4 regions of the Pseudomonas sp. PB103 genome follow, and region 4 is predicted to be linked to each of the others. Evidence: predicted binding sites of a transcription regulator. Region 4 holds the regulator's gene; each other region holds the start of a gene.
The links. Region 4 encodes sigma-54, which starts transcription at its own class of promoters, with help from an activator protein. Its sites were predicted from a motif close to ANTGGCATNNANNTTGCTNT; they were not measured.
Positions count from the first base shown of each region.

Region 1: a site for sigma-54 is predicted at 3,845-3,864, ahead of glnK (P-II family nitrogen regulator). Genes of this name have one in related genera too.
Region 2: a site for sigma-54 is predicted at 2,317-2,336, ahead of flgB (flagellar basal body rod protein FlgB). Genes of this name have one in related genera too.
Region 3: a site for sigma-54 is predicted at 5,795-5,814, ahead of EJA70_RS14730 (CmpA/NrtA family ABC transporter substrate-binding protein). Genes of this name have one in related genera too.

Region 1 is NZ_RWIL01000034.1:8,547-16,394, forward strand. It holds gene EJA70_RS05910 (HAD family hydrolase) at 1-659, shown strand, start outside; gene sutA (transcriptional regulator SutA) at 857-1,183, opposite strand; gene EJA70_RS05920 (secondary thiamine-phosphate synthase enzyme YjbQ) at 1,286-1,711, opposite strand; gene EJA70_RS05925 (ammonium transporter) at 1,928-3,265, opposite strand; gene glnK (P-II family nitrogen regulator) at 3,304-3,642, opposite strand; gene EJA70_RS05935 (accessory factor UbiK family protein) at 4,057-4,317, shown strand; gene EJA70_RS30805 (hypothetical protein) at 5,263-5,433, shown strand; gene EJA70_RS05940 (YifB family Mg chelatase-like AAA ATPase) at 5,605-7,098, shown strand; gene EJA70_RS05945 (aldose 1-epimerase family protein) at 7,095-7,848, opposite strand, start outside.
Region 2 is NZ_RWIL01000046.1:6,551-14,398, reverse strand. It holds gene flgE (flagellar hook protein FlgE) at 1-653, opposite strand, end outside; gene flgD (flagellar hook assembly protein FlgD) at 684-1,403, opposite strand; gene flgC (flagellar basal body rod protein FlgC) at 1,419-1,862, opposite strand; gene flgB (flagellar basal body rod protein FlgB) at 1,866-2,276, opposite strand; gene cheR (protein-glutamate O-methyltransferase CheR) at 2,632-3,459, opposite strand; gene EJA70_RS08385 (chemotaxis protein CheV) at 3,506-4,438, opposite strand; gene flgA (flagellar basal body P-ring formation chaperone FlgA) at 4,521-5,282, shown strand; gene flgM (flagellar biosynthesis anti-sigma factor FlgM) at 5,432-5,758, shown strand; gene EJA70_RS08370 (flagella synthesis protein FlgN) at 5,807-6,274, shown strand; gene EJA70_RS08365 (flagellar brake protein) at 6,367-7,113, shown strand; gene EJA70_RS08360 (MFS transporter) at 7,279-7,848, opposite strand, start outside.
Region 3 is NZ_RWIL01000078.1:15,388-23,235, forward strand. It holds gene nirB (nitrite reductase large subunit NirB) at 1-279, opposite strand, end outside; gene EJA70_RS14715 (bifunctional protein-serine/threonine kinase/phosphatase) at 658-2,319, opposite strand; gene EJA70_RS14720 (NarK/NasA family nitrate transporter) at 2,327-3,538, opposite strand; gene EJA70_RS14725 (ANTAR domain-containing response regulator) at 3,876-4,451, opposite strand; gene EJA70_RS14730 (CmpA/NrtA family ABC transporter substrate-binding protein) at 4,467-5,678, opposite strand; gene EJA70_RS14735 (quinone-dependent dihydroorotate dehydrogenase) at 5,903-6,925, shown strand; gene rmf (ribosome modulation factor) at 7,217-7,432, opposite strand.
Region 4 is NZ_RWIL01000118.1:54,024-61,871, forward strand. It holds gene mlaE (lipid asymmetry maintenance ABC transporter permease subunit MlaE) at 1-195, opposite strand, end outside; gene EJA70_RS21000 (ATP-binding cassette domain-containing protein) at 195-1,004, opposite strand; gene EJA70_RS21005 (KpsF/GutQ family sugar-phosphate isomerase) at 1,280-2,254, shown strand; gene EJA70_RS21010 (HAD family hydrolase) at 2,255-2,779, shown strand; gene lptC (LPS export ABC transporter periplasmic protein LptC) at 2,788-3,360, shown strand; gene lptA (lipopolysaccharide transport periplasmic protein LptA) at 3,347-3,892, shown strand; gene lptB (LPS export ABC transporter ATP-binding protein) at 3,892-4,617, shown strand; gene EJA70_RS21030 (RNA polymerase factor sigma-54) at 4,805-6,295, shown strand; gene hpf (ribosome hibernation-promoting factor, HPF/YfiA family) at 6,369-6,677, shown strand; gene ptsN (PTS IIA-like nitrogen regulatory protein PtsN) at 6,689-7,153, shown strand; gene rapZ (RNase adapter RapZ) at 7,156-7,848, shown strand, end outside.

The DNA of each region.
Region 1 (7,848 bases), on a different contig from region 4:
ACACCGCGCCAGTGATCGTCAGCGCCGAAGCGGTATTGCGCGAATGGCTAAGCGAACATGCGCCGAACCTGGGCGCGGTGCCGGTCGAGCATTTGTGGGCGATTCGTGAGCGTGTGCTGGCCAATGAGCCGGGGCTGAAACATCGCATCAGCGCGCTACGTCGGCGCGTGTTGTTTCATGCGATGGAAGACGCCGGCTACGCCCATGGCGAAGCCACCGGCCTGGCAGACAAGGGTTTTGAAGTGTTTCTGCATGCGCGGCATCAGATCGAAGTGTTTCCTGAAGTCGAGCCAGTGCTGGAAATTCTCGCCAATCATTACGCCCTTGGCGTGGTCACCAACGGCAACGCCGATGTGCGTCGATTGGGTCTGGCGGATTACTTCAAGTTTGCGTTGTGCGCGGAAGATATCGGCATCGCCAAACCGGATGCGCGGCTTTTTCATGAGGCGTTGCAGCGCGGTGGCGCCACCGCCGAAACTGCCGTGCATATCGGTGATCATCCGGGTGATGACATTGCCGGAGCGCAGCAGGCGGGGTTGCGGGCTATCTGGTTTAACCCGGCGGGCAAACCGTGGGAAGCGGATCGTCTACCGGATGCCGAAATTCGCAGCCTGACGGATTTGCCAGCGGTACTCGCCCGCTGGAATACCCAACACTGACCCTGAATTTACATCACTCCCTGTGGGAGCTGGCTTGCCAGCGATGAGGCCAGCACATTCAACATCAATGTTGTCTGACAGGCCGCCATCGCTGGCAAGCCAGCTCCCACAGGGTCTGCATCGCCTTCCAATGTTTATTCCAGGCATGAAAAAGCCCGCAGCGACGGCGGGCTTTTTCAGCAAGCAAGCGGCACGCCTCAAATAGGGCGGCTACCGTACTTGTTGTCTGGCTTCTTCGGAGGATCGGCGACCACATTGGCCTCCACTTCCTGCACTTTTCCGCCGCGCGACAGGAACTCTTCCATGGCCTTGGCCAGGGCGTCGCGTTCCTTGTTCTTGGCTTCAATGCTCGGCAACTCATCTGCCGACACCGCAGCCTTGGCTTTGCCTTTGGCAGCCGGGGCCGGCGTATCGTCACCGCCATCGTCGTCAGCAACGTCTTCCGCTGCTGCTTCCAGGCCTTCCTCGGCCTCGTCTTCGTCGCCTACTTCGAGGTCGTCGTTTTCCAGATCATCGTCGCTCATGTTCTACCTCATGACTTGCGAAAAGCAGATTAGTTATAGACCAGCTTTGGCAACTGTCGAAAGTCGCCGTTAAAAAATCAGTAACCATTGGTGACCAACGGTTTATGCCCCTTCACCGTGCAAGGTGGCGAGGACTTTTCGAGCACCGCCATGATCACGGTGCTCGCCCAGATAAACGCCTTGCCAGGTCCCCAGAGCCAGACGACCTGCCGACACCGGCAGACTGATCTGGCAACCAAGCACGCTGGCCTTGAAGTGCGCCGGGAGGTCGTCCAGGCCTTCGTCGTTATGCTCATAGCCGTCTGTTCCTTGTGGGATCAGACGATTGAAAAATCGTTCGAAGTCGCGACGGACCGCCGGATCGGCGTTCTCGTTGATGGTCAACGACGCCGAGGTATGCTGCAGCCACAAATGCAACAGACCGACCCGGCACTCCCTGAGTTCAGGCAGGCCTTTGATCAACTCGTCCGTTACCAGATGAAAGCCCCGGGGCCGTGCCCGCAGGGTTATCAGAGTCTGTTGCCACATACAGTTCTCCGCACGTTCGGGGCGCATTCTAGCGCGCTCTGGGAAAAAACAAAGGCCCTAATACTCGCGCAATGACGTAAGACTTTGGCGGGTGAAAAACCGCCGTCGTAAACACGACTAAAGGCGTACGAAAAATCCTTTCAGCCTGTCGCTAAATGACAAATTCCGGACAAAAAAATGCCCGGCGAACCGGGCAATTTTTTTCAGTGCGCGTACTTACAGGTTGTAGCCGCGTTCGTTGTGTTGTGCCAGATCGAGGCCAACCGACTCTTCTTCCTCGGTCACACGCAGACCCATCACGGCGTCCAGGACCTTGAGGATGATGAAGGTGACTATCGCGGTGTAGATCACCGTGAAGCCGACGCCTTTGCACTGAATCCATACTTGTGCGGCGATGTCGGTCACGGTGCCGAAGCCACCCAGCGACGGCGCAGCGAAGACACCGGTGAGGATCGCGCCGAGGATACCGCCGATACCGTGTACGCCGAAGGCATCCAGGGAATCGTCATAACCGAGTTTGCGTTTCAGGGTGGTGGCGCAGAAGAAGCACACCACGCCTGCGGCCAGACCGATCACCAGTGCGCCCATCGGACCCACGGTGCCGGCAGCCGGAGTGATCGCGACCAGACCGGCAACCACACCCGAAGCAATGCCCAGTGCGCTTGGCTTGCCGTGGGTGACCCACTCGGCAAACATCCAGCCCAGCGCCGCCGCAGCGGTAGCGATTTGGGTAACCAGCATCGCCATACCGGCAGTGCCGTTGGCCGCCGCAGCGGAACCGGCGTTGAAGCCGAACCAGCCAACCCACAGCATCGCCGCGCCCATCAGGGTGTAACCGAGATTGTGCGGCGCCATCGGGGTGGTCGGGAAGCCTTTACGCTTGCCCAATACCAGGCAGCAGATCAGACCGGCCACACCGGCGTTGATGTGCACCACGGTGCCGCCGGCGAAGTCGAGCACGCCCCAGTCCCACATCAGGCCGCCGTTACCGGACCAGACCATGTGAGCGATCGGTGCATAAACCAGGGTGAACCAGATGCCCATGAAGATCAGCATCGCGGAGAACTTCATCCGCTCGGCGAACGCACCGACGATCAGCGCCGGGGTGATGATCGCGAAGGTCATCTGGAAGGTGATGAACACCGCCTCAGGGAACAGCGCCGCAGGACCGGTCAGGCTCGAAGGCGTGACACCGGCGAGGAACGCCTTGCCCATGCCGCCGAAGAACGAGTTGAAGTTGACGACGCCCTGCTCCATGCCGGTGGTGTCGAACGCGATGCTGTAGCCATAAATGACCCACAGGATGCTGATCAGACCGGTAATGGCGAAGCACTGCATCATCACGGAAAGAATGTTTTTCGAGCGAACCATGCCGCCGTAGAACAGCGCCAGGCCGGGGATGGTCATGAACAGCACAAGTGCCGTCGAGGTGAGCATCCAGGCAGTGTCGCCAGAATTGAGGACCGGGGCCGCCACTTCGTCTGCCGCCATAGCAAGGCCGGGCATTACGATAGACAACAGGGCTCCTAGCCCTGCGAATTTACGCAGAGTCATATTGTTTTCTCCTGGGGCGTTGGGGTTTGTGGCGGCGCTTAGATCGCGTCGGTATCGGTTTCGCCGGTACGGATGCGAATCGCCTGTTCCAGATTGACCACGAAGATCTTGCCGTCACCGATCTTGCCGGTGTTGGCCGCTTTGGTTATCGCCTCGATAACCCGATCCAGATCCTTGTCGTCGATGGCCACGTCGATTTTCACCTTGGGCAGAAAATCGACCACATATTCCGCGCCGCGATACAGCTCGGTGTGACCCTTCTGCCGGCCGAAGCCTTTGACTTCAGTAACGGTAATGCCCTGCACGCCGATTTCGGACAGCGACTCGCGCACGTCGTCCAACTTGAACGGCTTGATGATGGCAGTGACTAGCTTCATGAAAACTCTCTCCCGAATTGGTGGACTTGCCCCAGGAAAACAAACCCGACTCAAGTCTAAGCGCAGTGCCTGGCTTTGTAACGCATCGTCGGCCGTACCTGCCCGACTGACGCCAGCTAACCGCTGCCGACGAAACTCCCCGCTCCGTTTGCCGCACTGCATTCGTCACAGCGACTGCATCAGTGCATGGGTCGAAGGTGACTAAGCAGAAACCTTGCCATCTCGCCAAAAACCTCTGATTTCAATCCCTTGGCCGCTGCCGCACGCCATCCCGTGCAAAACCCCATCCGGATACGCACAACAACGGTGCGTCGCCGTCCGTCCGCCTGCGCGAAAAGCGTGCATCCCTGACCGCGAGATTGACTATAGACACTGCGTGATACACTGCCGGCCATTGTTTCCAGGACATCCACCATGCTCGCGCCCAAAGACTTCCTCGACGCCCTGAGCGGCACCGCCTCCCGCCTCTTCAGCGGCGACACCCCGCTGCCGAAAGCCGAAATCGAAAGCCAGTTCAAGATGCTGCTGCAGAGTGCCTTCAGCAAACTCGACCTGGTCAGCCGCGAAGAATTCGACAGCCAGATGGTCGTACTGGCCCGCACTCGCGCCCGCCTCGAAAGCCTCGAAGCCAAAGTCGCCGAGATGGAAGCCAAGCTGACACCGCCAGCGGAGTAACCACGCAATCCCCCCCTGTGGGAGCTAGCCTGCTAGCGATTGAAGGTCGGCACGACCTTCCCGTTCTTGGCGAACGTGCGAATCATTATGTTGTCACTAAAACCGCTCCTGCCGAGGCAGGAGCGGTTTCCGTCAGATCAATCCTTACAACGAATTATTCCAACGGTCTCGCAGAATCTCGTACAGGCGAAAAGCCCATAGCGCTATCCTGACGAGGCGCCACATATGTTTAAGAAACTTAGACATACTTTGGCCCTCCTTGCGTGGGGCCAAACCTCCGATGCGCTTTCCGGCGTACGAACACCTTCGGGACTACACACGAGTGTGTCCACCAAGGTGGCCGGGTGTGGGTTCCCCAAAATCAGCACCGGCACGGGTCTCAAGCCGTGTCGAGGAACATGAATTTTTTACGCTCCCGGCCACACTTTGCGAACACTCGATGAGTGGGCATCGTCACCGTGGATGGTATGCGTTGTCCGGTAGTGCCGTTTAAACAAGTTGTATCAAACCGTTTTCATGCAGCCGCAAGCCGATGCCCGATCTCGAGTCACGTAATAGACTGATTGGCTCAGATTTAAATGATGCTTGCGCCACCACTCAAATATGCATAATCTCGGATTACACGAGTGTGTCCGCTAAGGATGCGCAGGCCTCGGCCTCACCGAAGCCTGCATATAAAAAACCGCCTTCTAAAGGCGGTTTTTTTCGTCTCGATTTTTATGAAGTATGAGCCATAAACGCAACCATGAACTTGCCAGCTCAAATGTCCTTCATTCACTAAGGCATCGTCCTACAAGGGCTGTCCCCTCCGCCTGATTGCGTAAGCACCCTTAGCTTCGATACCGTCTGCTGCGTGATTTAAACAAAGCATAAAATGCCTGTGGATTTAGAAACCTTGGCAGTTGGAATCGGTTCGATTCGAGCAACCCGGCACGGGAGGTGTCCATGAAAAAGACGAAGCAAAAAGCCCAGTCGGCATCGGCATCCAAACCGGGTACCGAGGCACTCGGATTACCGGACAGAGTTTCAGCCAGTCAGCGGCATTTTCTGAAAGTGGCCGCGACCTATGGCAAGGAAATGGAGCCCGATGGTTGGCTCGCCGGTGGTGGAACCTGAGTACCGCAAAAATGACCGCCTGACAGGCGGTTTTTTATGCCTGAGGATTAGTGCCTTCAGCAACATCCAGTGAAAGTTCGCCCTTAAAACTGTCCGACCAACGCCCTCTCCCCAGACTACCCTTCAAAAACCCGCAGGAAGCGGCTCCCCGATTCAGCTCAAGGAACGACCATGTCCCTCTCCATCGTCCACAGTCGCGCCCAGATTGGCGTGGAAGCCCCCGCTGTCACCGTCGAAGTCCATCTGGCCAACGGTCTGCCGTCGCTGACCATGGTCGGTCTGCCCGAGGCGGCGGTGAAGGAGAGCAAGGATCGGGTGCGCAGCGCCATCATCAATTCCGGGCTGCAGTTTCCGGCGCGGCGGATCACTTTGAATCTGGCGCCGGCGGATCTGCCCAAGGATGGCGGGCGGTTTGATCTGGCGATTGCCTTGGGGATTCTGTCGGCGAGTGTGCAGGTGCCGTGTCTGACGCTGGACGATGTGGAATGTCTGGGAGAGTTGGCATTGTCCGGCGCAGTAAGGGCGGTGCGCGGGGTTTTGCCGGCAGCGTTGGCCGCGCGCAAGGCGGGGCGTGCGCTGGTGGTGCCGCGGGCGAATGCCGAGGAGGCGTGCCTGGCTTCGGGGTTGAAGGTGTTTGCGGTGGATCATTTACTGGAGGCGGTGGCGCATTTCAATGGGCATACGCCGGTTGAGCCCTATGTCTCCGACGGACTGATGCATGCCAGCAAGCCTTATCCCGACTTGAATGAAGTGCAGGGGCAAGTGGCGGCGAAACGGGCATTGCTGATTGCCGCTGCGGGTGCGCATAACCTGTTGTTCAGCGGGCCGCCGGGAACGGGCAAGACATTGCTGGCCAGCCGATTGCCGGGACTATTGCCGCCGCTGGCCGAGAGTGAAGCACTGGAGGTGGCGGCGATTCAGTCCGTCGCCAGTGGCGCACCGCTGACCCATTGGCCGCAGCGCCCCTTTCGTCAACCGCACCACTCGGCATCCGGGCCGGCATTGGTCGGTGGCAGTTCGAAACCGCAACCCGGTGAGATTACCCTCGCCCACCATGGCGTGCTGTTTCTCGATGAGTTGCCGGAATTTGATCGCAAGGTATTGGAGGTTTTACGCGAGCCTTTGGAGTCAGGGCACATCGTGATTTCCCGAGCCAAGGATCGCGTGCGCTTTCCGGCACGTTTCCAGTTGGTCGCAGCAATGAACCCCTGCCCCTGTGGATATCTTGGTGAGCCCAGCGGCAAGTGCTCGTGCACACCGGACATGGTGCAGCGCTATCGCAACAAGCTATCGGGGCCGTTGCTGGATCGGATTGATCTGCACCTGACGGTGGCGCGGGAGGCGACGGCGTTGAATCCGGCAATTAAACCCGGCGAGGACAGCGCCAGCGCCGCAGCACTGGTAGCCGAGGCTCGCGAGCGACAGCAAAAGCGCCAAGGCTGTGCCAATGCGTTTCTCGATCTGCCAGGACTGAAAAAACACTGCAAGTTATCCACAGCCGATGAGAAATGGCTGGAATCAGCCTGTGAACGGCTGACGCTATCGCTGCGCTCGGCACACCGGCTACTCAAGGTCGCCCGCACGCTGGCAGACCTTGAGCAAGTCGATGCAATCAAACGCGAACACTTGGCCGAGGCGCTGCAATATCGGCCGGCGACACCTTAATGCTCGGTTGTCAGATCCACCAACGGCGTCTGCCGCACGTCGGTGTCGCGCCCCGCCTGAATTTCGGTCACACGCTTCAAGGCCTTATCCACAGCACCTTTGTCCGCGAGCAGGCTGTAGCTGATCTGGAACTGTTTGTGTTCTTTCGGTGCAATGGTCGGCACCAGATTCAGCGGACGCTGATAGCGGCGGTTGTAAGAAAAACTGGTGCCCGGCTCCAGCCCGGTGACATAGCCCTGACCTTGGGTATCGGTGTTTTTCCACAGAGAGAACACCGGCAACTGCTGGGTATTGAAGCCAACAGAAACACCGAGGCTGCCCGCCTTGTTATGCAAAACGGTCAAGGTTTCGCCTTTGGCGTCGGCATAGGGCACGACGTTGTAAACGGTTTCGTCGTAGTCCTTGGTCGGCGCGCGATAACTCTGCCAGTCAGCCAGATCGCCCTTGGCCTTGTCGTTGAACGGCGAGACCTGTTTTACCGGTGCAGCAAAACGGGCGCCCTGCTCGAGGAACGGCGTGCTGAAATTGCTGTGGTACAGCGCCTGGTATTCCTTTGGATAGTCGCCGTTGTTGGTCAGTGTATCGTTGAGTGCGAAACGTACGCTGCCAGGCTCAGTGACCAGTTCCGTGACCACCGAAAAGTCGACTTTCTTGAAGGCTTGCTCTTTCAGCTCGCCGCGCAGACTGATGGCATAAGGCGGTTTTTCGTCGATGTGCAGCGTGACGGTACTGGCCGGGATGTTGGCGGCG
Region 2 (7,848 bases), on a different contig from region 4:
ATGTAGGTGTAGACGCTCCAGGCATTGGTACCCGTTTTCACGTAGTACTGATCCATGCGGTGCTCGTTACCCTGAGTGTCGTAGACCGGCGTCGAAATCAGCTTGTTGTAGCTGTTCAGATCGGTCGGACTGAACGGCGCCACCGTTGGCTTGGTGTCTTCCGAGTTCACGTTCATGGTCTGGTCGATCTTCGACGTTGCGTTCGGCTTGAGGGCCGAGGTGTCGATCTTCAGGTCGGTCAGCACGCCGGTCATGATCTTGCCGTTGGCATCAACGCCGTAACCCTGCAGGCGGTTACCGTTGTTGTCGACTACGTAGTTTTCAGCGTCAGTCTTGAACGCACCCGCACGGGTGTAGCTCAGCGAACCGTTGTCGCTGAGGATGAAGAAACCGTTGCCCTGGATAGCCATGTCCAACACGTTGCCGGTGTTGCTCACGTCACCCTGACCGAACTGCTGGGACACGTTGGCCAGACGCACGCCGTTACCGACGGTCTTGCTGCCAGTGCCCAGGCGCGTGGCCGAGTACACGTCTTCGAATTCTGCACGGGACGATTTGAAACCGGTGGTCGCGACGTTGGCGATGTTGTTACCGGTCACGTCCAGTTGTTTGTTGGCTGCATAGAGACCGCTAAGGCCGATATTGAAAGACATATTCCACTCCTTTGTGCCGGTTAGTCGGCTCTATATACCAATGGTTTGTACTTTGGACAGCGCGACGCTGCCCAGGCCTGCCAGGTTCAGCATCAACTCACCGCCGGTCTGGCTGATGGTCACGCTGTTAACGGTGGCCGGCAGATACGTAACCAGCGAAGTCGCCTTGCCGTCGTACGTGGCGCTGGCGGTGAACGTGTAAGTGCCCGCTGCCGCGACCGCGCCGGACGTGTCTTTGCCGTCCCAGATGAAACCGGCATTGCCAGCGGTCTGGTTGCCCATGTCGATGGTGCGCACGACTTTGCCGTCGGCATCTTTGATCGACAGCGAGACAGCGCCGGAGGCCGGAACCACCACGGTGCCGTTGAGGCTCTTGCTGGTATCGACCACCGCCTTGTCGGTCTGGGCGATGACCGAACGGCCCACCAGCGACGACGCTTGCAATGCTTGCGACGAGTTGTAGTTGCCGGCAATCCCGCTGACGGTGGAGTTCAGCGTGGTGATGCCTTCCAGACTGCTGAACTGCGCCAACTGAGCGACGAACTCACTGTTGTCCTGCGGGTCGAGCGGGTTCTGGTTTTTCAGCTGGGTGACCAGCAATTGCAGAAACGCATCTTTGCCCAGGGCCTGTTTACCGGTGGCACTGTTGGTGGCCGCAGCCAGACCATCAGTGGTCGTCCCGGTCTTGACCGAAGAATTGGCCAATACGTCTTTAATGCTTACGCCGCTGGTGGAATCGGAAACACTCATGGCAGTCGCCCCTTATTACTGACCGAGGGTCAGCACCTTCTGCATCATGGTTTTGGCGGTGTTCATCATTTCGGCGTTGGTCTGGAACGAACGGCTCGCGGAAATCATGTCAGCCATTTCTTCCACCACGTTGACGTTCGGGTAGTAGACGTAGCCCTTGGCGTCGGCGGCCGGATGGTTCGGCTCGTAGCGCGCTTCGAGGTTGCTCTGGTCTTCGACCACACCGAGCACCTGCACACCTTGACCGGCCGCGTCCTGACTCTGGAACAGCGAGTTGCTGCCGCTGTTCTGGCCGCCCTGGAACATGGTGGCGAATACCGGGTGACGGGCGCGATAGGTCTGGTCGATGCTCGACGAGACGGTTTCGGCGTTGGCGATGTTCGAAGCCACGGTGTTCAAACGCGTGGTTTGTGCGCTCATGCCGCTGCCGGCAATGTTGAAAACGCTGGACAGGGACATGGATTACTCTCCGCGCAGGGCTGACACCAGCCCTTTGAATTTGCTGTTGAGCAGGGTGAAGCTGGCCTGGAAGCCGACGGCGTTTTCCGCGTAGTTCGACTGTTCCAGTTGGGCGTCCACAGTGTTCTGGTCGATCGAAGGCTGCATCGGTGTGCGATACATCAGCGATTCGTCGCCATTGCCCAGACCTTCGGCCTCGATATGACGGCTGTTGGTCATGTTGAGGGCAAAGTTGCCGCCTTTTTTGGTTTTCTCGGTCTGTGCTTCCAGCACTTTGGAGAAGTCCAGATCCCGAGCTTTGTAGTTCGGGGTATCGGCGTTGGCGATGTTGTTGGCCAGGACTTCAGCGCGCTGGGCGCGGAAGCCCAGGGCTTGTTCGTGAATGCCGAGCGCTTTATCGAAGCTGATGCTCATGTCGGGAACCTTCGGGTGACCGGTTTTTCGTAACTGAGCTTTAGCAAGCGGCGTGCCAAAGCGAAAAAACCCCGTAAACCGGGGCTTCGCGGGCAATCGGCAAAGCGGCAATGCCAGAAAAGCGGCAACCGGTTTCCGCCGAATGCCGCTTTTCTGCCGCTTCTTCCTGTTAACACCTCCCCCTGTAGGAGCTGCCGAAGGCTCGGGCCGCGATCGGACGATCTTTTGATCTTGTTCTTAAAAAACAAAATCAAAAGATCGCAGCCTTCGGCAGCTCCTACAGAGGGGGATGTGAGAGGCATAAAAAAACGGCAGGCCTTTGCGGGCCTGCCGTTTTTTGCTGTTGCCGATGCAATCATTTCGCCTGGTAAATGATCCCCGGGCTGCACTGCACCATCTGGTAATGGTCCGGCAAACCGTTCAGCGCTTCGGAAGCGCCAAGGAACAGATAACCGCCCGGCTTCAACGTGCTGTGAATGCGCAACAGGATGTCTTTCTTCACTTCGGCAGAGAAGTAGATCAACACGTTGCGGCAGAACACGATGTCGAACTTGCCCAGCGCGGCATAGCTGTCGAGCAGGTTGAACGAGCGGAATTCCACGCGGTTCTTGATCGGCGCCTTGATCACCCAGCGGCCCGGCCCTTTCGGGTCGAAGTAACGCTGCAGACGTTCCGGCGACAAACCGCGACCGATCGCCAGGCTGTCGTACTCGCCCGTCTTGCAGTTGGTCAGCATCAGGCCGGACAAATCAGTGGCAACGATCTGCACACCCATCTTCAACTGGCCCAGGTTGCTGCGCTCGAACTCGTCGATCGACATCGACAGCGAGTACGGTTCCTGGCCCGACGAGCAGGCTGCCGACCAGATCCGCAGACGCTGGTTGGGGCTGGCCTTGATCGCTTCAGGCAGTACCTTGTTCTTCAAGACTTCAAACGGATAGGTATCACGAAACCACAGGGTTTCGTTGGTCGTCATGGCATCGACCACCTGCTCGCGCAAACCGCTGCGCGGCTGGGTCTGGATGCGCTGAACCAGCTCACCCAGGGATTTGATGCCTTGCTGCTCCATCAGTTTGTTGAGACGGCTCGAGACCAGGTACTGCTTGTTTTCACCGAGCAAAATGCCACAGGCTTTTTCCAGGAAGACCCGGAACTGTTCGAAATCCAAATTACCCGTAGACAATGATGCCGCCTCTTAAATCGTGTTGACCGCCAAGGGCAAAACGCCCTTAGCTGATATCTGCTGCTTTGATCCGGTCGACTACCCGGGATGCCAGGTCATCAGGACGGAATTTGGCCAGGAAGTCATCAGCACCGACTTTCTTGACCATCGCCTGATTGAATACCCCGGACAACGAAGTATGCAGGATGATGTGAAGCTTTTGCATGCGCGGGTCAGCGCGGATCTCGGCCGTCAGGGTGTACCCGTCCATCTCCGGCATCTCGATGTCGGAGATCATCATCAGGAACTCTTCTTCCGGCTTCTTGCCCTCATCGACCAGCTTGCGCAGGTAATCCAGCGCCTGCTTGCCATCGTTCAGCGCCACCACTTCGACGCCGATCGTCTGCAGGCAACGCGTGACCTGCTTGCGCGCCACTGACGAGTCATCGACCGTCAAGACCCGCAGCGACAACGCCTTGGTCTGGGTCTCGACATCGACCACGCCCACCGAAATCGCTTCCGGTGTCGGCGCAACTTCCGCCAGCACTTTCTCGACGTCGATGATTTCGACTAACTGATTGTCCACCCGAGTCACAGCGGTCAGGTAATGATCGCGACCCGTGCCCTTGGGCGGCGGATGAATCTCTTCCCAGTTCATGTTGACGATGCGCTCCACCGAGCGGACCAGGAAACCCTGGGTCTTGGTGTTGTACTCCGTGATGATCACGAACGGGTTGTTCTTGTCTTTCAACGCACCCGAGCCGGTTGCCATTGCCAGATCCAGGATCGGAATGGTCGCCCCTCGAATATTCGCCACCCCGCACACGACAGGACTGGACTTGGGCATCAACGTCAGCGACGGGCATTGCAGCACTTCCCGCACCTTGAACACGTTGATTCCATAGAGCTGCTGACCGTCAAGCCGGAACAACAACAGCTCCAGGCGATTCTGCCCCACCAGTTGCGTGCGCTGGTTCACCGAATCCATTACACCAGCCATGCCCAGACTCCTACACCAACGCCAAGTGTTGTTGCGACGCACATTCATTGCTAAACGGCACGGCGCTTGCTTTTTAACTCGTATGAACGCTCAAACGACATTTTTCCGACGCCTGACATCGCCCCTCCGCAGAGGGCTTTGTGCCGCGTGCGCCATTTGCTGCTTTTTTGCTGGCAGCCCTGCCATTGCTGATGCGGTTACCTTGCCTGACATGCTTATCGGCGTCACTCAGGGCTTTCTTGAGTTCACCGTAGAAGACTATCTGGCCACCAGTCAAACCGAAGGCCGCTATGAAATCGAGGTCAAGCAACTCGATCCACGTATGCGCATGCCTATGTGCGACAAGGAATTGACAGCCACTTTGGAGAGCCCGGCACGTCCTTTGGGCCGGGTAACCGTGAAGGTTCGCTGTGAGGGATCCTCACCCTGGACCGTGTTCGTGCCCGCTCAAGTCCGCCTGTTTCGCGAGATTGTCACCACCACCCGGCCACTCAAGCGTGCCGGAATTATCGAACCGCAAGACGTGACCTTGCGCGAACGCGACGTCAGCCTGATCAATCAGGGCTTTCTGACCTCGGTGGACGAAGCGATCGGGCAAAAATTAACCCGACCAACGGTCGCCGATCAGGTGATTACCCTGGTCCATCTGGAACAGGCCGAAGTCATTCGCAAAGGCGATCAAGTGGTGATTACCGCCCGCAGCGGTACGCTGGCGGTACGGATGCCGGGCGAAGCCCTGTCCAACGGCGGATTGAAAGAACAGATCCGGGTGAAAAACCTTAACTCCCAACGGGTCATCAAGGCGCAAGTCACCGCGCCAGGCCAAGTGGAAGTAGCAATGTAGAAAACTGGCGCTGATCCCGGCTGTTCCCTAAACTGTGCCGCAGCAGGACTCGCGCCGGCGCATGCAAGGTTCATTGGTAAATGCGCCTAAAGTTTTCCAGGGGATGGCCGAAAACATGGCAAGCGTCCAAATTCCCAGAGGTTTTTATCATGGTCATCGATTTCAGCCGTTTGAACAGCTCCTCGTCACTTACAGGCAGTACACGTACCAGCGCGCCTAAGGAAACCGCCGAAAACGGCACTTCCGCGCCGCTGAATACCCCGGCCGAATCGGCCAGTACCGCAAAAAGCGGGGAATCGGTACACCTCAGCAATGAGGCTCAACAGTTGCAGAAGATCACTGACAAGCTGCGCGATCAACCTGCTGTCGACAAAGCCCGTGTGGCCGAGTTGAAAGCCGCGATTGCCGATGGCAGCTATAAAGTCGACAGCAACCGTGTAGCCAGCAAACTGCTCAACTTCGAAGCCCAGCGCTAGGCCAACGCCAGCGCCAGGCTTTTGGACGCTTAAAACCCAAGGCCAGCCATGCACGACACTAATTTATTGCAACTGATCATCGACGACTTTGCTCCAGCTCAACATTTGCTGGAGTTATTGCAAACCGAGTCCCTCGCTTTGCACGGTCGTGACATGCCCCTGCTGGAAGAAGTTCTGGCACGCAAACAGGCGCTGATCATTCTGCTCGAACAGCATGGCCGCAAACGCAGCGAGATCCTCGCCAGCCTTAACCTGCCGACCAATCGGCAGGGGCTTGAGCAATTGGCCAGCCAATCGAGCATTGGCGAACAATTGCTCAGCCAGAGCGATTTCCTCACCGACCTCATCGCGCAATGCCAGGCGGCCAACGTCAACAATGGCCAATCGATCCTGGTCCAGCAGGCCTCCACGGCCAATCAGCTGAAGATCCTCACCGGCGGCGAGCCGCCAGCGCTCTACGACGCCAGCGGTGCCTTCTCCAAGCTTGCGAAGCCGCGCGCGCTCAGTCAGGCGTGAGCCGTTCGATGCCTGCGCTCTATCAACCTGCGAAACATGCTGGCAAAATGCTGGCTAGTCGTAGTCAAATTTTGTCTGGAGATTGATTCAACGTGTCCAACGTCCTTAGCGCGGATGATGCTCCGCAGCCACCAAAGGTGCTCACCACACCTCTGGAAATCTCCAGCAACCTGCGCCAGCTGCAAGAAAGCCATGATCCGCTGATCATCACCTTCCACGAGCGCAGCCAGCGTTTCCAGAGCTACCTGATCAAGGTCGACCGTGACACCGGGACGATCGCTCTGGACGAAATGATCCCACGCGACGGCGAGCGTTTCTTGCAGGCCGGTGAGCCGTTCAAGGTCGAAGGTTTTCATGAAGGCGTGCGCATCGCCTGGGAATGCACCGGCACGCTGAACATCGAAGAGTCCGAAGGCGATCGCTTTTACACCGGCGAGCTGCCGACCGAGGTGGTTTACCACCAACGTCGCAATGCATTTCGCGCCGCGCTGAAACTGACCGATCTGGTCAGCGTTGAACTTGGCGGCGAAAAGCTCAAGGCGCCTATCAACGGCAAACTGCTGGATATTTCCGCCACCGGTTGCAAGCTGCGCTTCGAAGGCGACATCACTGACCGCCTGCAACTGGGCCAGGTCTACGATCGCATGATCGCCCCGCCACTGTTCGGCAACCAGCCGATCTCTGTCGAACTGCGCTATCTGCACTTCGAAGAAAAACTCAACATCACCTTTGCCGGTTTGCGCTTCCACAACATCAGTGGCCAGGCTGCCCGCAACGTTGAGCGTTTTGTTTATCAATTGCAGCGTGAAGCACGGCGTTTCGACAAAGACGACATGTGATTCAGACGCGCAAACAAGAAGGGCAGTCCTTGGCGGGACTGCCCTTTTTTGTGCTCAAACGATCCCACAGCAATGAGCTCCCCTCACCACAGAGACAGGGTCAACTGCAGAGACTCTTTACTGCAGAGTCATAGGCTCACTACTGATGGCTGCGACTCCAGGATATCAAGGTCTGCCACCACTGATGTCCGGCGTCGGTTTATCGCTGTCATCATCCGCACCAGCCTCAACCACAGGTTCAGGCTGCACCTCAGGTTCCGGATCAGGTTGCGACTCAGGCTCCGGTGCCACGGTGTTCTGCATCTGATCCTGCACTACCTGCTCATCCACGCGCGGGTCCAGCGCAGCCACCAGTGGCGAACTGGACATGCTGTCCGGCATCGCCACGTGATGCAGTGGTGCATCGTCGACCTGATGCAAGTTGGTTACAGCTTTCGGGCGGATTCGCCACACCAGTACCAAGGCAAAGAAGCTGAAGAATGCATACAGACTCTGGCTGCCAAACAGCTTCATCAGCACACCCGCCAGCAACGGCCCGATGCTCGCCCCTACACCATAGGTCACCAACAGCATCGCCGTCAGCGAAACCCGGCGATCACCCTCGACGTGGTCGTTGGAGAAGGCCACCGCCAGCGGATACAGACAGAACTGCACCAGCGAACAGAAGAAACCGACAATGAACAACACCTCCAGCGGCACCTGCGGCATGATCGCCAACGGCAACGCCGCGACCGC
Region 3 (7,848 bases), on a different contig from region 4:
GATCACTCGACGTTTGACCCGGTCGATCTCCACCACTTTGCGGTTAAGCAGCAACTTGATGTGGTTTTCCAGGTACCAGTCGAGGTCGTTGAGGACGATCTCTTCGAAGGTCTGCTCACCGGCCAGCACCGGTGAGAGCAGGATGCGGTTGTAGTTGGTGTGCGGTTCGGCGCCGAAGACGGTGATGTCGTACAGCTCGTTGCTCAGCTTGAGCAGTTCTTCGAGGGTGCGGACCCCGGCCATGCCATTGCCGATCATCACCAGTTTGAGTTTTTTCATCAGGTTCTCCGGGGAGCGACGGCTGGCCTCTTGTGGGCATTCAGGCCTTGCTCGAGAAATTTTGCGCAAACAAAAAAAGGCGTCCCGCTAGTTGCCTAGCGAGGACGCCTTTGTCCTGGTCCCGTTCTCTCGGGAAGCGCAGCCTTCGTCGTTGAAGGTTGGGCTTTATGTGTGTGTTGAGTGGGGTAATGCAGTGGTTGTGCCAACTAGCTATGACGCCGTAATTGCTGGGCTGATGGCTCGGTTGGAGATGTCTCGCTGCACTTTCTGGAGGCGTGTTGCGCTTTTTTGGAGCGCGGGATCAAAAGATCGCAGCCTTCGGCAGCTCCTACCGTTGCACGCGTTCCCATGTAGGAGCTGCCGAAGGCTGCGATCTTTTCAGCGCTGATGAAACAACAACACTAGCAGCAGAAGATTCCCGAGCAAGGCCAGCAACGCCATCGTCCGCCAGACCTTCAACGGTTCACGCTCCAGCAACGGTCGAGGACGCACGCTCAGGCTTCGTCGTTCACCCTGTTCCAGCACCAGCAACCATTCTTCAGCCGTTTCAAAGCGCTGCTCGGGATCAGCCGCCACCCCACGCTCCAGACTCTGCGCCAGCCATTCCGGCAGATCAGGCCGATAGCGACTGGCGCTCACCGGCAGACCAAAGCGCGGGCGCTGAAACGCTTCGATCTCGCCATAGGGGAAATGCCCGGTAAGCAGGAAATACAGGGTCACGCCGACCGCATACAAATCCTGCTGCGCACTCGGCGGATCACCGCGAAACGCTTCCGGGGCGATATAGCTCGGGGTGCCTGGCAGTGTCGACGGCGCGTCTTCGGACAACCCCGGGCAATACGCCAGGCCAAAATCGAGCAGGCGCAATTCACCATCGTCACCCCAATGCAGATTCTCCGGTTTGATATCCCGGTGCAGAATCTGCCGCCGATGCAGCAGGCCGACCGCACGCAGCAGGCGTTCGGCGATGTCTTGCCAATGCGCCAAGGGCAAAAGCTCGAGCTGTGCCAGAGTCCGTCCGGAATATTCCCGCATCACGTAGTACAAATGCTGACGCTGACTGCACGGGTGGACTTCAGGGAAATGCCGCCCGGCCACACGTTTGAGAAACCATTCCTCGGACAGCAACGCTTGCCCGGCGCAGGCATCATCGCCGGAACGCGTGGGCAGGGTTTTCAGAAGCCACGTCTGACCTTGTTCATCAAACACCCGATAGAGCAGCGATTGCTGGCTTTGGGCGACAATTTCCTGCACCTGCCAGCCTTCGAATGATTGACCGGGTTTCAGCGCTGGCGGCAGAGGCCATTGCTGCAAATGCATCAGCGCATCGCCGATGTTCGCCTCGCCGACCGCATCAACCCGCACCAGCAAAGCGCTGGCGTTGTCCTGGCTGCCGGCCAAATGTGCGGCGTTGACCAATGTTTTCGCCGCACTGCGCAGATCCGGCTGATCACGCAAAATCGCGGCAATCGCGGTATCACCCAGCATCGACCAGACGCCGTCACTGAGCAGCACAAAGCTTTCGCCATCACGCAGTTCACCGTCGAGAAAATCCAGCACCAGATGCTGATCCAGCCCCAGTGCACGCTTGAGCACATGCTGCATGCCCGGCTGATCCCAGACGTGGTCTTCGCTGATCCGTTGCAAGCGGTCGGCGTGCCAGCGATACACCCGGCAATCTCCTACGTGGGCGAGGGTAAAACGCCGACCACGCATGACCAAAGCGCTGACTGTGGTGAGCAGCGGTTGCCCACCACCATTGGCTTGCAACCAGCGATTCTGCGCGAGCAGCAGGCGATCCAGCGCCTGCGCCACGCTCCAGGTTTCCGGCGTGGCGTAGTAGTCCAGCGCCAGAGCCTGCAACGTCGAACGCGCGGCGAGCCCGCCATCGGCGCACTGGCTGACGCCGTCGGCGATGGCGAAGAGAAAGCCCTTGCTCGCCGCCAGCGCCGGGGCCGGAGTGACCGCGCGCAGTGCGTCCTGATTCTCGGCGCGCGGGCCAGTGGCGCTGGCTTCGGCAAAACTCAGTTGCAGGGCCATCGACGCCTCAGACCCGCGCCGCCGTCACTGCCGCCGAACCCCAAGTGGTTCTCCAGCGACGCTTGACGCCGTGCAGGCCGAACCATGCCAGCACGCCAAGGCTGGCGAACAACCACAGGGCCAGTTGATAGCTGCCGGTACTCTGTTTGATTGCGCCCATGCCGGCCGCCAAGGCAAAGCCGCCAATGCCGCCGGCCATGCCGATCAGCCCGGTCATCACGCCGATCTCCAGACGAAAACGCTGCGGCACCAGTTGGAACACCGCGCCGTTGCCCGCGCCCAGGCCGAGCATGGTGCAGACGAAAAGCGCCAGTGCGGCGTAGGAACTTGGCAGGTTGAAACCGACGGCCGCGATGCAGATGGCCGCGACGGTGTACATCGCCAGCAAGGTGCGGATGCCACCGAAACGATCCGCCAGCGCGCCGCCCAACGGCCGCATCAAACTGCCACCGAACACGCAGGCAGCGGTGTAGTAACCGGCGGTCACTGGGCTCAAACCGTATTGATCGTTGAAGTAGCCGGGCAGGGCGCTGGCCAGACCGATGAAACCGCCGAAGGTGACGCTGTAGAAAAACATGAACCACCAACTGTCACGGTCGCCCAAAGCTTTGAAGTAGTCGGCCATGGCTTTAGCTTTCGGCCGTTCAGGGGCGTTTTTCGCCAGCCAGGCAAACAGCACCAACGTCAGGATCAACGGAATCAGCGCGAAGCCGAAAACATTGCTCCAGCCGAACGCGGCGGCGAGCACAGGCGCCAGCAGCGCGGCGAACACGGTGCCGGAGTTGCCCGCGCCGGCGATGCCCATGGCTTTGCCCTGATGCTGCGGCGGATACCATTGCGAGGCCAGCGGCAGGGCCACAGCGAAAGACGCGCCGGCCATGCCGAGGAACAGACCGAGGATCAGCGCCTGTTCATAACTGTGGATGCCGATTTTCCAGGCACCGAACAAAGCGCAAATCACGATGACCTGGCCGATCAGCCCGGCGGTTTTTGGCGACAGTCGATCGGCGAGCATGCCCATGATGAAGCGCAGTACCGCACCGGCGAGGATCGGCGTAGCGACGACGAGGCCACGCTGTTGCGTGGTCAGGTGCAGGTCGGCGGCGATCTGCACCGCCAGCGGGCCGAGCAGGTACCAGACCATGAAGCTCAGGTCGAAGTAGAGGAAGGCCGCGAACAATGTCGGGGTGTGGCCGGATTTCCAGAAGCTTGAATTCATCGCGCACCTCAGCTGAAAAGAGTCTCGAAAGGAGTCATGCAACAGCAAGTGGGGCGCCGCCACGGCCGCACCACCGGCCCCGGGCTGTGGGGCCAAAACGCAAAAACGCCGCTACCTGATGCGCCGGTTGGGCGAACGGGTGAGCGACGTCTTTGTCGTGGGTGGGGCAACCGCCGTTGGTTACCTGTGGGTTTTACATAGCGAGATTTGTGCCAACAGGTTGAGACCGAGGTGCGGCCAATCGCTGGCAAGCCAGCTCCCACAGGTTCTGTGGTGTTCACAAATCCTGTGGGAGCTGGCTTGCCAGCGATGAGGCCCGTGCAGGCCCAGCAAAACCTCAGCCGAGCAACTCACTCATCGCAATAATCTGCTCCGCCACTTGTATCAGCTTCTGCTGCCGGCTCATCGCCTGGCGCCGCATCAGCGTGTACGCCTCTTCCTCATTGCAGTCCTTCATCTTCATCAACAAGCCCTTGGCCAGCTCGATGCGCTTGCGCTCAGCCAGTTGCTGATCCCGTGCCTGCAACTGCGCACGCAGCGCCTGATCACTCTCGAAGCGCGCCATCGCCACATCCAGAATCGGCTGCAGACGCTGGGCGTGAATGCCCTCGACAATGTAGGCACTGACCCCGGACTTGATCGCCTGACGCATCACCCCCGGATCATGTTCGTCGGTAAACATCACGATCGGCCGGGGCTGGTCGCGGCTGACCAGCACCACTTGCTCCATGACATCGCGACTCGGTGACTCGGTATCGATCAGGATGACGTCCGGGCGCACCGTTTCGACGCGCGCGGGCAGGTCGATGGTCAGGCCGGATTCGTCTATCACCTCAAAACCGGCTTCGGTGAGGGCCGCTTTCAGGCGTCCGACTTTTTTTGCCGTGTCGTTGATCAGCAGAATGCGCAACATGTTCGCGATCTCCTGTCAGCGGCGGGCGAGAAGGGCGACGTCGTCGCTCATCGCGTGCAGCTTGAAACTGCGCGCATAAGCGGCCGGGTCGTTGCCGTCCCAGATCTTGCCGTCGAGCAACTGGCTGCTGCGCATGTCCGTGCCCCACGCCGCTACGCCGACGGCAGTGGCCGCTTCGCGATAGAGCTCGAGTTGCTGAACCTGGCGGGCGACGGCGAGGTAATCCGGGTCTTCGCGCAGCAAACCCCAGCGACGGAACTGGGTCATGAACCACATGCCATCGGACAAGTACGGCAAATTGACTTCACCTTTGCCGTGAAAGCGCAGGGCGTGCGGGTCTTGCCAGCGATTGCCGAGGCCATCGGCATAGTCGCCGAGAAAGCGCGGCTCGATGCACGACAGCGGCGCGTCGAGATATTCCGGCGCACTGAGCAATTGCGCGGTGCTGCGACGGTTCTCCGGACTTTCCTCGATGAAGCGGCTGGCTTCAAGGATCGCCATCACCAGTGCCCGTGCGGTGTTGGGGTACTGCTCGACAAATTCGCGGGTACAGCCGAGGACTTTTTCCGGGTGATCGGGCCAGATGGTCTGGCTGGTGGCGAGGGTGAAACCCAGATCCTGTTGCACGGCGCTGGCTGCCCACGGCTCGCCGACACAAAAGCCGTCAATGCGCCCGGCTTGCAGGTGCGCGACCATCTGCGGCGGCGGCACGACCACGCTGTCGACATCCTGCAATGGATGAATGCCCTGACTCGCCAGCCAGTAATACAGCCACATCGCATGGGTGCCGGTGGGAAACGTCTGGGCGAAGGTGAGTTTTGCGCGGCTTTGGTGCACGTGGCGATCCAGCGCTTCAGGACTGCTCACGCCCAGACGTTGCAGGCCGTGTGACAGGTTGAGGCTTTGCCCGTTCTGGTTCAGGCCCATGAGCACTGCCATGTCGGTCGGGGCGACGCCGCCGATGCCCAAGTGCACCGCGTAAATCAGCCCGTAAAGGCTGTGGGCGGCGTCGAGTTCGCCGCTGACCAGTTTGTCGCGCAGATTGGCCCAGGAAGTCTGACGTTTGAGGTTCAGCGTCAGTCCGTAAGGTTGGGCGAAGCCTTGCGTGGCAGCCACCACCACCGAGGCGCAATCACTCAGGGCCATGAAACCGAGGTTGATTGCGCTTTTTTCCGGAGCATCGCTGCCATTGACCCAGGCCAGCGGCCCTGCCGAAGGTTCGTTCATATAAAGCCACCTCGAAAAAAAACGCCGTCGCGGTCTTCGCAAAGGCAAAAACCGCGGACGACGCCATTGTCCTTGCCCACTTGCCGCCATTGGTTTGCGAGCTGATAGCAGGGAAGGGTGCAAGGCATATGCCAGTGACAGCGATTTGCGCGTGCGCCTCGCGCCGCAGGCCGATGCCCGGCTATAATCGCCGCCTCTTTTCGCCGCCCGAGTCATCGCCGCCCATGTACACCCTGGCCCGTCAGCTGTTGTTCAAACTTTCCCCGGAAACCTCCCACGATCTGTCGCTGGATCTGATCGGCGCGGGTGGGCGTTTGGGCCTCAACGGCTTGCTGTGCAAGGCGCCGGCGAACGTGCCGGTGACGGTCATGGGCCTCGAGTTTCCGAACCCGGTGGGTCTGGCGGCGGGTCTGGACAAGAATGGCGCGGCCATCGACGGCTTCGCGCAGTTGGGTTTCGGTTTTGTCGAAATCGGCACCGTGACCCCGCGTCCGCAACCGGGCAACCCGAAACCGCGGATTTTCCGCTTGCCGGCAGCCGAGGCGATCATCAACCGCATGGGTTTCAACAACCTCGGTGTCGATAACCTGCTGGCGCGGGTCGCTGCGGCGAAATACACAGGCGTGCTGGGCATCAACATCGGCAAGAACTTCGACACGCCGGTCGAGCGTGCGGTCGACGACTACCTGATCTGCCTGGACAAGGTGTATGCCCACGCCAGCTACGTGACGGTCAACGTCAGCTCGCCGAACACCCCGGGCCTGCGCAGCCTGCAGTTCGGTGATTCGCTCAAGCAATTGTTGGCCGATCTGGCCACGCGCCGCGCCGAACTGGCGTTGCGTCATGGCAAGCATGTGCCGTTGGCGATCAAGATCGCCCCGGACATGACCGATGAAGAAACCGCGCAGGTCGCTCAGGCGCTGATCGAAACCGGCATGGACGCGGTGATCGCGACCAACACCACCCTCAGCCGTGTCGGCGTTGAAGGCATGGAGCATGGCGACGAGGCGGGCGGCTTGTCCGGCGCGCCGGTGCGTGAGAAGAGCACGAATACCGTGAAGGTGCTGGCGGGTGAACTGGCCGGGCGTTTGCCAATCATTGCTGCGGGTGGCATTACCGAAGGCAAGCATGCGGCCGAGAAGATTCTCGCTGGTGCGAGCCTGGTGCAGATTTACTCCGGCTTCATCTACAAAGGCCCGGCGCTGATCCGCGAATCGGTAGACGCCATCGCCGCCCTGCGCAAATAACTGTGATGTGCTTTTGTGGTGAGGGGATTTATCCCCGATGGGCCGCGAAGCGGCCCCAAAACCATTCACCTCGCAGTGTCAGGTAAATCGGGATCTCAATATTTGCGACTGCTGCGCAGCCGATCGGGGATAAATCCCCTCGCCACAGTGACCTGTGTAATCGGCATTCTGTGGCGGGCATAAAAAAGGGCTCCTCGAAGGAGCCCCTGGGCCGTAGCCCGCCGTCCGGGAAGGACGTGCATGGTAAGTCGTTACAAATTCAGATTGTCGTGTCGGAATTAATGCCCTGTGTCAGCCGACGGCGTGAAGTTCGTTGAGTCTGTGGATTCCCGCAGTGCCGGTCATACCGTCCCAGTTGTCGCCGCGTCCTTCTCGCCAGCCGTTAATCCAGGCTTGACGTACCGACGGTAGAGTAAATGGGCAAAGCTCACGGGATTTGCCACCAACGCCATATTGATATCCGCGCAAAAATGCTCTTTCCAACGGATCACGCTTAAGTCTTCTCATAGGGTGTTTCCCTCACTTGTTGACTGTTTGTGTCGCGTTGACCTCAATCGAGGTCTGGCAGAAAAAACCTGCCGTGGTGCGGCTCGCTGCCGGCGTGGCGAGCCAAGGTGTTGACGCCGTTGCGACGTCAACCTGTGGTCAGTTCTAACCAATGAGTCACAGCGATGGAATGACCGTTTTGTCATAAGCACGTAACAAAAAGGGTGCTATAGCGATAAGTAACCGCGTATTTATTCAATGTTTATTAGCCAAACCCCGGTATGATCGGCCCCGCGCTGGATGATGGGCTTAATTCTTTAGTGAGAATGACCCACGTTTGCGCTGGGGTACTATTCGACGAAGGGTCGCTTTAAGACTTTTTGTTACTCCAACTTTTTTATCTGTCCTTGCATCTAAGCTCTTTTAACCCGAGCAGC
Region 4 (7,848 bases):
GACGACAATAATCACCAGCGACATCACGCCGACCGAATGCAGTTGCTTGACCAGCAGGCCGAAGCCACCGCTGATGCCACCACGCCCCAGCAAGGCATGAAACAGGAACAGCGTGGCCCGACCGAACACCGCAACGGCATCGATCGCCGCTTCGCCAAACCGGCGAACGCGTTCTATTAATGAAATTCTGCGCATCAGCGCTTCCCCAGAAGATCTGCGCGGTAATCCGTCGCTGGAAAATGGTACGGCACCGGGCCATCGGGATTGCCGGTCATGAACTGACGGATACGCGGCTCGTCCGAGTTCATCAGTTCATCCGGTGTGCCCTGCCCCAACACCTGACCATCACCGACGACATAAATGTAGTCGGCAATGCTCGCGGTTTCGGCCAGATCGTGGGAGACCACGATACTGGTGATCCCCAGCGCATCGTTGAGCAGACGGATCAGGCGCACCAGCACGCCCATGGCGATCGGGTCCTGGCCGACGAACGGTTCGTCGTACATGAGAATCTGCGGATCGAGCGCAATCGCCCGGGCCAGCGCGACACGACGTTTCATGCCGCCGGACAGTTCGTCAGGCATCAATTCGATGGCGCCACGCAGACCGACTGCCTGCAATTTGAGCAGGACGATGTCGCGGATCATTTCTTCCGGCAATTGGGTATGAACGCGCAGGGGGAAAGCGACGTTCTCGAAGACATCGAGATCGGTGAACAGCGCGCCGCTCTGAAACAGCACACCCATGTGCTTGCGCGCATCGAACAGATCGCTGCGCGACAGCTTCGGCAGGTTCTGACCGTTGACCCAGACTTCGCCGCTGGTGGGACGCAACTGCGCGCCCATCAACCGCAGCAGCGTGGTCTTGCCACACCCGGAAGGCCCCATGATGCCGGTGACCTTGCCGCGCGGGATGCGAATATCGACGTTATTGAAAATGCTGCGCGCACCGCGCTTGAAGGAGACTCCCTTCAGCTCGACCGCGTAGGCGTTATCGGCACTCATCTAAACTCCTTGCGATGCAGCCTCTCACTCGGACGCCAGGCTTTCTTGGGAAAGCACATACATCCCGGGCAGGCCGAACTGGCGGCGAACTATATCACTGCAACCGCCAAGCGCCCAAGGCTTGTGCCGGCGCATGTTCAGTGATTTGACAGGCCCGCAGCAGGTTTTCGAAGCATTTGGTAACGAGGAATGACAAAGCGCGACGATCTTGCGTGAGGCTTTGCAACATAACCGCTATAATCGCCGCCTTTTCATCGGGCTATACGATTTCTGACATGAGCCAATCCAGCGACCTGATTCAATCGGCACAACGCACCATCCAACTCGAAGTGGAAGCCGTACAAGGCTTGTTGCCCCATATCGACGCCGATTTCGTCCGTGCTTGCGAGATGATTCTGGCCAGCAAAGGCCGTGTGGTCGTGGTCGGCATGGGCAAATCCGGGCACGTCGGCAACAAGATTGCCGCGACCCTGGCCAGCACCGGCACCCCGGCTTTTTTCGTTCACCCGGCCGAAGCCAGTCATGGCGACATGGGCATGATCACCCGCGACGACGTGATCCTGGCCCTCTCCAACTCTGGCTCGACCAACGAAATCGTCACCCTGCTGCCACTGATCAAGCGCCTGGGCATCCAGCTGATCAGCGTCACCGGTAACCCGCAATCGCCGCTGGCCAAGGCAGCCGAAGTCAATCTCAACGTTCACGTCGAGCATGAGGCTTGCCCGTTGAATCTGGCACCGACCTCGTCGACCACCGCAGCCCTGGTCATGGGCGATGCCCTGGCCGTGGCATTGCTCGAAGCGCGTGGTTTCACCGCTGAAGATTTCGCGTTTTCGCATCCGGGCGGGGCCCTCGGCCGCCGCCTGTTGCTGAAAGTTGAAAACGTCATGCACGCCGGGCAAGAGCTGCCGCAGGTGCAGCGCGGTACCCTTTTGAAGGACGCGTTGATGGAAATGACCCGCAAGGGCCTGGGCATGACGGCGATCCTTGAAGCCGACGGCAAACTGGCCGGGATCTTTACCGACGGCGATTTGCGCCGCACCCTTGATCGCAGCATCGATATCCGCAGCGCCACCATCGACCAGGTAATGACGGCCCACGGCAAGACCGCCCGGCCCGAGATGCTTGCCGCCGAGGCCCTGAAAATCATGGAAGACCACCGAATCAACGCACTGGTAGTTGTCGACGAGGACGATCGCCCGATTGGCGCCTTCAACCTTTCCGATCTGCTGCGCGCAGGAGTCATGTAAATGAGCAACGATCTGCTGCAACGCGGCAAAGCGATCAAACTGGCGGTGTTCGACGTCGACGGGGTCCTCACCGACGGGCGCCTGTATTTCCTCGAAGACGGCAGCGAATTCAAGACCTTCAACACCCTTGATGGCCAAGGCATCAAGATGCTGATGAATGCGGGCGTACAAACTGCCATTATCAGCGGCCGCAAGACACCGGTGGTTGAGCGTCGGGCGAAAAACCTGGGTATCCCGCATCTTTTTCAGGGGCGCGAAGACAAATTGGTCGTTCTCGACGGTCTACTTGAACAACTGGGCCTAAGCTATGAACAGGTCGCCTACCTCGGTGACGACCTGCCTGACCTGCCGGTGATCCGCCGCGTGGGCCTGGGGATGGCGGTCGCCAACGCTGCCGATTTCGTCCGCGAACACGCCCATGGCGTAACCCGCGCCCGTGGCGGCGAAGGCGCCGCCCGCGAATTCTGCGAATTGATCCTGCGTGCGCAGGGCAGCCTTGATGCCGCCAATGCCGCGTACTTGTGAGTCAAACCATGTTTAGCAAAAAATTTCGCAACTTCCTGCTGTTCGGTTGCATCGCGGCGCTTTTCGCCGCGGTCGGCTACTGGAACATCAGCCCGGAACGCTTCCTCGACAAGCCGCAGGTCACGTCGACCGAAAGCCCGATCGACTGGTATGCAACCAACACACACACCCTGCAATACCTGCCGGACGGCAAAGTGCAATATGAAATGACGTCCGAGAAAGCCGAGCACGTCAAGGCGACCGACATCACGCTGGTCACCAAACCTGATCTGAACATGTACCGCGGCACGGATTTCCCGTGGCACGTGACCAGTGAACGCGGCGAAGTGAACTCGGGTGGCACCCAGGTTGAATTGATCGACTCGGTGCGCATCAAGCGCACCGACGAAAAGAAGCGCGATCTGCTGGTCACCTCCACTCGCATGACGGTGTTCCCGCAGGAGCAATATGCGCAGACCGAGCAACCCGTTAGAATCGACGGCGCTGGCGGTGTATCGACTGGCGTTGGAATGAAAGCGTATCTGAAGGACAGCAGGATACACCTGCTATCGAACGTAAGAGGACAGTATGAGGCTCGTTAAAACCCTCCCTATTTTGCTCAGTCTGGGCGCAGCACTGGGAAGCGTGAGCGCCTGGGCTCTGCCGAACGATCAAGAGCAGCCAATCCGCATTCAGGCCGACGATGCCCAACTGGACGACAAGAACGGCGTTGCTACCTATAAAGGTGACGTGATCATCACCCAGGGTTCGATGAAGGTCACCGGCAATACCGTGACCATCACCCGTACCCCGACCGGTGATATCGACGTGGTGACCTCGGTCGGCAACCTCGCCTACTTCGAACAGCTGCAGACCGCTGGCGACACCAAGCCTGTACAGGGCTGGGGCGTGACGATCCAGTACCACGCCGCGCAAAACCGCGTTGTGCTGATCGACAAGGCCAAGGTTGTCGACAAAGACAACAACACCACTCAGGGCGAGAAGATCGTCTATGACACGGTGAAAAAACTTGCCAGCGCCGGTCGCGCTACCGGCAGCAAGGTCACCGAGGCGCGTCCGCGCATCGACATGGTGATCCAGCCGAAGAAGAAAACCGAAGAGAAAACCCAGTAATGGCAACTCTGAAAGCTCAGCACCTGGCCAAGGCCTATAAAAGCCGCCAGGTCGTGCGTGACGTCAGCCTGTCGATCGACAGCGGCCAGATCGTCGGCCTGCTCGGCCCCAACGGCGCCGGCAAGACCACGTGCTTCTACATGATCGTCGGCCTGGTGCAGGCCGATCAGGGCCGCGTACTGATCGATGATCTGGACGTCAGCCACCAGCCGATGCACGGTCGTGCCAAGGCTGGTATCGGCTATCTGCCGCAAGAAGCGTCGATCTTCCGCAAACTGTCGGTCGCCGACAACATCATGGCCATCCTCGAAACCCGTCAGGAACTCGACAAGGCCGGTCGTCGCAAGGAGCTGGAAAGCCTGCTGCAGGAATTCCACATCAGCCACATCCGCGACAACCTCGGCATGAGCCTGTCGGGTGGTGAACGCCGCCGCGTGGAAATTGCCCGCGCGCTGGCCACCGCGCCGAAATTCATCCTGCTCGACGAACCGTTTGCCGGTGTCGACCCGATCTCGGTCGGCGATATCAAGCAGATCATCCACCATCTCAAGGCCAAGGGCATCGGTGTACTGATCACCGACCATAACGTGCGTGAGACGCTGGATATCTGCGAAACCGCGTACATCGTCAACGACGGTCAACTGATCGCCGAAGGTGACGCCGAAACCATCCTGGCCAACGATCTGGTCAAGGAAGTGTATCTGGGTCACGAGTTCCGCCTGTAAGCGCTACAGCATCCTGGTGATTCGCGAGGGTGCTGTATCGATGAAGCAGCTTTTTATACGCTTTAATTGTTACAGCGCTCTAGGCAAACACTTCAGTTTCAGGCATATAATTTGCTTAAGTTTGGCGCTTCGGCGCCCTGTAGTGGATGGCGCATAGCGCCGGCGAATAAGGTGTTAAGCCCCTGCCATGAAACCATCGCTAGTCTTGAGAATGGGCCAGCAGCTGACGATGACACCGCAGCTGCAACAGGCCATCCGTCTGCTCCAATTGTCGACCCTGGATCTGCAACAGGAAATCCAGGAGGCGCTGGAATCCAATCCGATGCTCGAACGCCAGGAAGAAGGCGAAGACTTCGACAATTCCGACCCCTTGGCCGACAACGCTGAACAGAAGCCCACCGAGATCCAGGAACCTTCCTACCAGGAAACCGCGCCGACCGTCGACAACCTCGAAGACGGCGATTGGAGCGAACGCATTCCCAACGAATTGCCGGTCGACACCGCTTGGGAAGATGTCTATCAGACCAGCGCCAGCAGCCTGCCCAGCAGCGACGATGACGAGTGGGATTTCACCACCCGCACCTCCGTTGGCGAAAGCCTGCAAAGCCACCTGTTGTGGCAACTGAACCTCGCCCCGATGTCCGACACCGATCGCCTGATCGCCGTGACCCTGATCGATTGCATCAACAATCAGGGCTATCTGGACGAAACCCTCGAAGAAATCCTCGAAGCGTTCGATCCGGAACTGGACATCGAGCTGGACGAGATTGAAGCCGTCCTGCACCGCATCCAGCAATTCGAACCGGCCGGTATCGGTGCGCGCAACCTTGGCGAATGCCTGTTGCTGCAATTGCGCCAGTTGTCGGCCAAGACGCCATGGCTGGCAGAAGCCAAGCGTCTGGTCACGGACTACATCGACCTGCTTGGCAGCCGCGATTACAGCCAGTTGATGCGCCGCATGAAACTCAAGGAAGACGAGTTGCGCCAGGTCATCGAGCTGGTGCAGAGCCTCAATCCGCGTCCGGGTTCGCAGATCGAATCCACTGAGGCCGAGTACGTTGTACCTGACGTGATCGTGCGCAAGGACAACGAGCGCTGGCTGGTCGAGCTGAATCAGGAATCGGTGCCACGCCTGCGCGTCAATGCGCAATACGCCGGATTCGTCCGTCGCGCCGACACCAGCGCCGACAACACCTTCATGCGCAATCAGTTGCAGGAAGCGCGCTGGTTCATCAAGAGCCTGCAGAGCCGCAATGAAACCCTGATGAAAGTTGCCACCCAGATCGTCGAGCATCAGCGCGGTTTTCTGGAGTACGGCGACGAAGCCATGAAACCGCTGGTCTTGCACGACATTGCCGAAGCGGTGGGCATGCATGAATCAACGATTTCCCGGGTGACCACACAGAAATTCATGCATACCCCGCGCGGTATTTATGAGCTGAAATACTTTTTCTCAAGCCATGTCAGCACCTCCGAAGGCGGCGAATGCTCGTCCACGGCGATTCGCGCGATCATCAAAAAACTGGTTGCCGCGGAAAATCAGAAAAAGCCGTTGAGTGACAGCAAGATCGCTGGTTTACTGGAGGCACAAGGCATTCAGGTGGCTCGCCGCACCGTCGCCAAGTACCGCGAATCCTTAGGGATCGCGCCTTCGAGCGAACGCAAGCGGTTGATGTAAGCCACGTTACAGCGTTCCAGTGGCAGGCTATCCAGCCTGCCGCTTTATGCACTGGCAACGAAGGAGAAGCTGTATGCAAGTCAACATCAGTGGACACCAACTGGAAGTGACCCAACCTCTGCGTTCCTATATCGAGGAAAAACTCCAACGACTGGAGCGCCATTTCGACAAGATCACCAACGTGCAGGTCACGATGTGCGTCGAAAAGCTGAAGCAGAAAATCGAAGCCACCTTGCATATACCCGGCAGCGAAGTGGTCGCCAACGCGGAACATACCGATATGTACGCGGCGATCGACGCCTTGACCGACAAGCTGGATAAACAACTCAAAAAGCATAAGGAAAAGACCCAGAGCCTGCTCCAGGGCGCGACCGGTCGATAACCCCCCACCCCATGATCCGACTTGAAAGTATCCTGACCCCCGGCCGTTCCCTCGTGAACGTGCCGGGCGGCAGTAAAAAGAAAGCCCTCGAACAAATTGCCAACCTGATCGCCCGCGAAGTGCCGGATCTGGAGATGCAAGATGTCTTCGAGGCTCTGATTGCCCGTGAAAAACTCGGTTCTACCGGTTTTGGCAACGGCATCGCCATTCCTCACTGCCGCCTCAAAGGCTGCGAAACGCCCATCAGTGCGTTGATGCACCTTCAAGCCCCCATCGATTTCGACGCCATTGACGGCGCGCCGGTTGACCTGCTGTTTGTCTTGCTGGTCCCGGAAGCCGCTACCGATGCGCACCTGGAGTTGCTGCGTCAGATCGCCAGCATGCTCGACCGCAAGGACGTGCGTGACAAATTGCGCAGCGCCGCGAGCAACGAAGCCTTGTACCAGGTCGTTCTGGACGAGCAAAACGGGCAGTAATCATGCGCTTGATCATCGTCAGCGGCCGTTCCGGCTCGGGTAAAAGTACCGCCCTTGATGTCCTTGAGGACAACGGTTACTACTGCATCGACAATCTGCCGGCAGGCTTGCTGCCAGAGCTGGCCGAGCGCGCATTGATCCATACGGAGCTTGCGCAACCGCTGGTTGCCGTGTCGATTGACGCGCGCAACCTGCCGAGCCACCTGAGCCGCTTTCCCGAACTGCTGGAAGATGCCCGCAGCAAGCATATTCAATGTGATGTGCTTTATCTTGATGCCGATGAAGAAACCCTGCTCAAGCGTTTCTCCGAAACTCGCCGCCGCCACCCGCTGAGCAATGCCAACCGGTCGCTGGCCGAAGCGATTCACGATGAAACTGCCCTGCTCGGCCCGATCGCCGATCTCGCCGACCTGAAGATCAACACCACCAATCTGAACCTGTACCAGTTGCGCGACACTATCAAGCTGCGCTTGCTGAATCAGCCGGAGCCGGGCACGGCATTTCTGGTCGAGTCATTCGGTTTCAAGCGCGGCATGCCGGTGGATGCGGACCTGGTGTTCGACGTACGCTGCCTGCCCAACCCGTACTGGAAGCCGGAGCTGCGCGAGCAGTCCGGTCTCGATGCCCCCGTGGCCGAGTACCTGGAGGCGCAGCCTGAGGTTGAAGAAATGTTCCAGGACATCTTCACCTACCTG